Polyangium spumosum: one gene and its partner. The protein of the gene in region 1 interacts with the protein of each later gene in a pairwise test. Links are inferred from orthologs where the notes say so. Each region holds a gene or a part of one and is shown on either strand. Other genes may lie near its edges.

Evidence for each region.
Region 2: the proteins of GF068_RS20350 (region 1) and ndk interact in binary tests that used the Escherichia coli proteins (3 or more experiments, as listed by UniProt). The link is inferred for Polyangium spumosum from one-to-one orthologs.

The regions. Positions count from the first base shown.
Region 1 is NZ_WJIE01000005.1:715,039-718,271, forward strand. What follows is about bases 69-2,993. They hold GF068_RS20350 (5-formyltetrahydrofolate cyclo-ligase), read right to left. Parts: upstream 1,872-2,993; coding sequence 1,266-1,871; downstream 69-1,265. Other genes in these bases: GF068_RS20345 (FG-GAP repeat protein), read right to left, coding at 69-1,104; GF068_RS45225 (glycosyltransferase family 2 protein), read left to right, coding at 1,966-2,667; GF068_RS20360 (C45 family autoproteolytic acyltransferase/hydrolase), read left to right, coding at 2,664-2,993. In the rest of the region: more of GF068_RS20345, read right to left, coding at 1-68; more of GF068_RS20360, read left to right, coding at 2,994-3,233. UniProt on the Escherichia coli protein: Involved in the removal of 5-formyltetrahydrofolate.
Region 2 is NZ_WJIE01000002.1:241,950-245,041, reverse strand. The notes cover bases 287-3,070. They hold ndk (nucleoside-diphosphate kinase), read left to right. Parts: upstream 287-1,356; coding sequence 1,357-1,785; downstream 1,786-3,070. Other genes in these bases: GF068_RS07045 (2,3,4,5-tetrahydropyridine-2,6-dicarboxylate N-succinyltransferase), read left to right, coding at 2,643-3,070; GF068_RS07050 (hypothetical protein), read left to right, coding at 1,782-2,621; GF068_RS07060 (response regulator), read right to left, coding at 476-1,189; GF068_RS07065 (HAMP domain-containing sensor histidine kinase), read right to left, coding at 287-479. Also shown: more of GF068_RS07065, read right to left, coding at 1-286; more of GF068_RS07045, read left to right, coding at 3,071-3,092. UniProt on the Escherichia coli protein: Major role in the synthesis of nucleoside triphosphates other than ATP. The ATP gamma phosphate is transferred to the NDP beta phosphate via a ping-pong mechanism, using a phosphorylated active-site intermediate.

The DNA of each region.
Region 1 (3,233 bases):
GCGCACGAACAGATAAGCCGTCCCCGCGCCCGAGACATCCGGGCCGCTCAGGTAGGTCCCCACGAGCGCGAGCTCACCCGCGAGCGCGGTGGCCATGCCAAACGAGCCGTATTTCTCGGGCTCGGCGGCGAGGAGCTTCTGCTGCATGGCCCAGGTCGTCTCCGCGCGGCTCCACACGTAGGCCGCGCCCGCGTCCTCGGCCCCGTCGTCGTGCCCGGAGGCCCCCACGAGCGCCGTGTCCCCCGCAATGGCCACGGAGGCACCAAAACGATCCTGCTCCCCCGCGTCCTCGGCGGCGAGCCTCTGCTCGAGCGGCCAGGCGCCCTCCGCGCGCGAGAAGACGTACGCCGCGCCGACCGAGATCCCCGCGTCCGACATCTCCCGGGGCGCGCCGATGATCGCGTCCTCGGCCGAGAGCGCGACGGAGGACCCGAAATGGCTCCCGTCCCCGCTCGCGGGCACGAGCGTCTTCTGCAGACCCCATAGCTGTCCCGACGCGTCCCGAACGAAGACATGCGCCGCGCCGGAGTCGACCCCGGCCCCGTCCTCGCGGCTCGCCCCGACGAGCGCGACGCCCCCCACGAGCGCCACCGAGGTGCCGAACGAGCCCACGAGCTCCGGCTTCGGCGATTCGAGCTTCTGCTGCTCGGTCCAGACGCCGTCCTTTCGCACGAAGACGTACGCCGCGCCCGCATATTCGGCCTGGCCGGTCTTGTTCGGCGCGCCGATGATCGCCACGTCCCCCGAGATCGCCACGGAATACCCGAATCCATCCGTCGCCGCTGCATCGGACGCGACGAGCTTCTGCTCGGGGATCCAGACGCCGTCCTTTCGCACGAAGACCTGCGCCGAACCCGCGTTTACCTCCACCTGATCGTCGCTGTGCGCCCCGACGATCGCGGTGTCGCCGTCGATCGCCGCCGCGGCGCCGAACTCCGCCTCCTTCGTCCCCTCGGGCGGCACGAGCTTCTCGCCCGCGGTCCATTCCAGCGCGAGGGCCAGGGCCGCGGTGCGCTCGGACCCGTCGGCCCCGCATCCGGCCACGGCGCCGAGCCACAAAAGCGGGACGAGCCCGCAGCAAAGCACGGATGAAATGGTGCGCATGTGTTCCCCCCGTAATCACGCGCGGGCGGTCCGCACGTGATTCTTGCCCAAAGCAAGACGCCCCAAGGTTTACACTACAAAGAGCGCGCGACCACCCGACTCGCTGGATTCGTGCAAAATCGTGGACGACCGCGTCCGGTTCCGCCGGAGACGGCCCGGCCTCACACCTCGATCACCCGTTCGTCCGTGACCACGACCGGCAGCGGCACGTCCCCCTCGGTCGCCGGCACCTCCGACAGCACCTGAAAATCGTACACCACGCCGATCGCCACCGCCGGCGGGCAGAATCGCGGCAAGGTGCGGTCGTAATACCCCGCCCCATAACCGAGCCGGTTGCCCTCCCCGTCCACGCCGAGCGCCGGCACCACCACCACGTCGACCGCGCCCACCTCCGGCTCCGACGGCAATGGCTCCTGAAACCCGAGCCCGTGCTCCTCCATCGCCGCAGGATCGGCCGGGATCCGGAACGTCATCACCTTCGTCGCCGGGTCGATCGCAGGAAATGCCACGACCACGCCCCGCGCCCGCAGGTCCGCGGCGAGCGGCCGGAGGTCCACCTCGCCCCGCTTCAGGATCGGCCAGAAGAGCGCGACCGCGCGCGCGCCCGAGAGCTCCGGCCGCGACAGGAGCCCCGCGCATATCTTCGCCGACCGCTCGGCGAGCGACTCGCGTGGGATCGAGTTCCGCAGCGCCCGCATCCGCTGCCTGAGCACGCCCTTCGCGCGGTAACGCAGCACGCGCATCGCCTCGGGATCGAAGTCTTCCATCGGCCCGAGGCTACCTCGAACGTCCACGCCGCGCACGCCCGCGTCGCGCGCGCCTCCCCTGCGCGCCCTCGCCGTGGTAACGGTTCTCGAACCGATGCGTCCTTGCGCGATCATCCCTGCTTATCAAGCCTCTCGCACCGTCGCCGAGGTCGTCCGCGCGACGCGGGCCCTCTGGCCCGAGCCCGACGCGGTCTTCGTCGTCGACGACGGCTCGACCGACGGCAGCGCCGAGCTCGCCCGCAAAGCCGGCGCCGAGGTCCTCTCCCACCCCAACAATCGTGGCAAGGGCGCCGCGCTGCGCACCGGCATGAGCCACGCCTTGCGCCGCGGCTTCGACGTCGCGGTCACGCTCGACGCCGACGCCCAGCATCCGCCGGCCGAGGCGCGCCGCATCGCCTTCTGCGACCCCGACCCGCGCGCCCTCGTCCTCGGCGTGCGCGACCTCGTCAAGGCCGGCGCCCCGCGCGCGAACCAGATGTCGAACCGCATCTCGAACTTCTTCCTCTCGCTCTTCAGCGGCCGCCCGCTCGCCGACACGCAATGCGGGCTGCGCCGGTATCCCCTCCAGACGACCCTCTCGCTCGGCGCACGCGACGACGGTTATGCGTTCGAGGCCGAGATCATCCTCCGCGCCGTCGCCGCCGGCGTCCGCATCGTCGAGGTCCCCATGGACGTCGTCTATCCGCCCGAGCACGAGCGCGTCACCCATTTCCACAGCGTGCGCGACCCGGCCCGCATCGTCTTTCGTGTCCTCGGCACCCTCGCCGAGTCGCGCATCACCCCCGCCACGCCGTGACCGAAGAAGGCCCGAAGAAGCCCGCCGAGAGGCCCCGCGCGCGCTGGAGACGGCGCCTCGTCGTGGTGTTCGTCCTCCTCGTCGTCGTCCCCACGCTCGCCCATTTCGGCGTTCTCCTCGGCACGCGCATCGAGCCCCCTGCCATCGCCGCGACGTCCGGCGACGCCGCCGAGGCGCGCCCCGGCCTGCGCGTCCTCGGCCCCGCGTATGCCCGCAAGCGCGGCGCGATCCTCGAGGTGCGCCTCGCGGGCACCCCCGAGGAGATCGGCCACCAGCATTCGCGCCTGCTCTACCCCGAAATGGTGGAGAACGAGGGCACCCTCTACGACCAGTTCCGCCATTATGTCCCCGTCCCGCCGCTCCGCTGGCTGCTCGTCGACCTGAGCCGCCTCGAGTTCCGCCACGTCGACCAGGGAATGCAGGACGAGCGCCGCCGCGAGATCGCCGCCCAGGCCCGCGCCTTCTCGCCCGACCCTTACGACGATTTCCTCTCGACCTACCATCGCTTCGTCTTTTTGCATTCCCTTTACGACATCGCCCTCTCCTTCGAGCATTCGCCCCTCATC
Region 2 (3,092 bases), on another replicon or contig:
ATACGCACGACGGCGACGCCGTGCTCCGGCGTCGCGTGGCGGCGCGCCGCGTAGATCATGCGCTGATCGAGGGTGTCGCTGTAGCGGGACGAGCTGCCCGCGCCGGTCGCGAGCGCGGCGATCACCTCTTCGCGGGATCCGTGGTTCTCGACGCGCGCGAGCTCCTCGGCCGCGAGCTCGGAGTCACCGAGGACCACGCCGCCCGGGGCGATGAGCGTGACGCGCCCGCCCGAGAGCGCGCCGAGCTCGTCCGCGAGCTCGTCGAGCGTGTCGCCCACGGCGCACGGCGAAGCCTCGCAGCGGCGGCGTACGATGTCCTCGGCGAGGCGGAGCTCGCCCGTGAGCTGCACCATCGTGCGCTCGATCATGAGCGCCTCGAGCGAGCGGGATCCGAGCCGCTCGATCGCGAAGCCCGCGATCAGCATGAGCACGACCGACGCGGCGATGAGCTTCGCGCGGATGCCGAGGCGGCCGATCATCCGTCCTGGGGCGGGGAGAGCTCGCCGGGCTCGGCGCGGAAGCGGTAGCCGACGCCGCGTACGGTCTCGATGTAGTCACCGGCGACGCCGAGCTTTTCGCGCACGCGTTTGACGTGGGTGTCGACGTTGCGGGTCGTGACGTCGACGTGCGAGCCCCAGACCTCGTCGAGCAGGACGTCGCGGGTCATGACGCGCCCGCGGCGGTCGAAGAGCACGACGAGCAGCTTGAACTCGAGCGCGGTGAAGGTGATCTCCTCGCCGTTCACCCAGGCGCGGTGCGCGGCGCGATCGACGCGCAGGACGCCGAAGTCGAGCTTCGCGCCTTCGGCGGGCGTGCCCTCGGTGCGGCGCAGGATCGCTCTCGCTCGCAGGATGAGCTCGCGCACGGAAAAGGGTTTGACCACGTAGTCGTCGGCGCCGAGCTCGAAGCCAACGACGCGATCCACCTCTTCGCCTCGGGCCGTGACCATGATGACGGGGATACTCGCCGTCTCCGGGTTCTGCTTGAGGCGCTTGCAGACCTCGGTGCCCGGCATGTCGGGCAGCATGAGGTCGAGGATGACGAGGTCGAACGGCTCTTCTTTCACCGCGCGGAGCGCGGTCTCGCCGTTCATCGCGGAGACGACGTCGAACCCCGCACTCTTGAAGTTGTAGGACAGGACGCGCTGGAGATCGCGCTCGTCCTCGACGATGAGAACGTTCGTCGGCATGCGTGGGCCCACCTCTAGCAGCCTTGTGTGACAGGCGCGTGGCGTGCGGTAAAGCACGGGGGCGAGCCGAGCCGTGTGTCGGTCTGCCTCCCTCGATCCGACAATCGCGAGGCGCGGCGCGAGCTTTCCTTGCGCGCACGCCCTCTTTCTTCTAGTAGGGGCGCCTCATGGCTCTGGAGCGCACCCTTTCCATCATCAAGCCCGACGCGGTCGAGAAGAACCACACGGGCGCGATCATCGCCCGCCTCGAGCAGGAGGGCTTCATCATCCGCGCGATGAAGCGGATTCACCTCACCCGCGCCGAGGCCGAAGGCTTCTACGCGGAGCACAAAGGCCGCGGCTTCTTCGACGAGCTCACGACGTTCATGTCGCGCAGCTCGATCGTCGTCATGGCCCTCGAGCGCGAGGACGCGATCGCCAAGTACCGCGAGGTCATCGGCGCGACGAACCCCGCGAACGCGGCCGAAGGCACGATCCGCAAGCTGTACGCCGCGAGCGTCGGCGAGAACGCGGTGCACGGCTCGGACAAGCCCGAGTCCGCGGCGCGCGAGATCGCCTATTTCTTCGCCGGGTACGAAGTCTCGCCCCGCGCGTGACCCCTCCGGTTTGCCCGGAGAGTCCGTTATCCATCGCGCGCGGCGCGGTCCGTGAGGGCCTCGCCGCGCTCGAAGGTTTCTCCGATCTGCTCGGATCCCGCCGCATCGGGCCTCGCGCCCTCGCCCAGGCGAAGGCCGAGATGGTCCCGGCGTGCGAGGCGCTGCGCGAGGCCTTCGCCGGCCTCGAACAAGCGTTCGTCGCGTCGCTCTCTGCCGACGAGGAGGCCCTGGATCAGGCCCGCGCCCTCGCCGCGCACGCAGGCGCGTGTGTCGCCGCCCTCGCCGCGGCGCTCGCCGACGGGGGGCCGCTCTCCGACGCGCGGCGACGCCTCGCGCTCGAGGCCGCCGTTCGCAAGCACGGCGCGGAGCTGCGGGACGCGTTCGCCCTCGGGGAGTTCTTCGCGGCCGCCGTCTCGCCCACGCCGACGGAGCTCGATCTCGTGGACGTCCTGGAGCAGCGGTTCGGCGGCAATCGCGCCGCCGAGGAGGGCGCGCTGCGGATCGTGGTGGAGGCGCCGCGGCCCTCGTGGCTCGTGGCCGATCGGCACGTGCTCGGGGGGCTCGTGGAGCTCGCCGCGCCGATCGCGTCGCGCCGCGGGGCCGTGGCGGCGCGGCTCGGCGTCGCGCGTTCGGCCGGGGGCGGTCTCGTGGTTCGGCTGAGCCCGTCTTCGCGGAACGGCGCGCCGGCGCGGCTCGTCCTGAACGTGACGGCGCGGGGCGAGGTGCCGAACGCCCTCGACATCGCGCGCGTGGCCGCGCGCCGCGCCAAGCTCGGCCTCGTGATCGACGCTGCCGCAGGGACGGTGACGATCGAGAGCGAGCGCGAGGTGAGCTGATTCCGTGCTATTTGGCCCGGAATGACGAACCTCGCCGACTCCCTCGCGCCGCTCGTCTCGGCCGCCTTCGCCGACCGCTCGTTGCTGAAAGATCCCGCGCACGAGCGCGCCGTCCTCGAGACGATCGACGCGCTCGATCGTGGCGCGCTTCGCGTCGCCGAGCCCGTCTCCGAGGGCAAGTGGGTGACACATGCGTGGGTGAAGCAGGCCATCCTGCTCTACTTCGCCGTCCAGAAGATGTCGGTCATGGAGGCGGGGCCGCTCGAGTTCCACGACAAGATCCCGCTCAAGCGTGGCCTCGAGGCCGCGGGCGTGCGGGTCGTGCCGCCGGGCGCGGTGCGGTACGGCGCGTTCCTCGAGCCGGGCGCGATCCTCATGCCGGGTTACGTGAACATCGGCGCGCGCGTGGGCGCAGGGACGATGGTCGATACGTGGGCGACCGTGGGATCGTGCGCGCAGATCGGCCGCGAC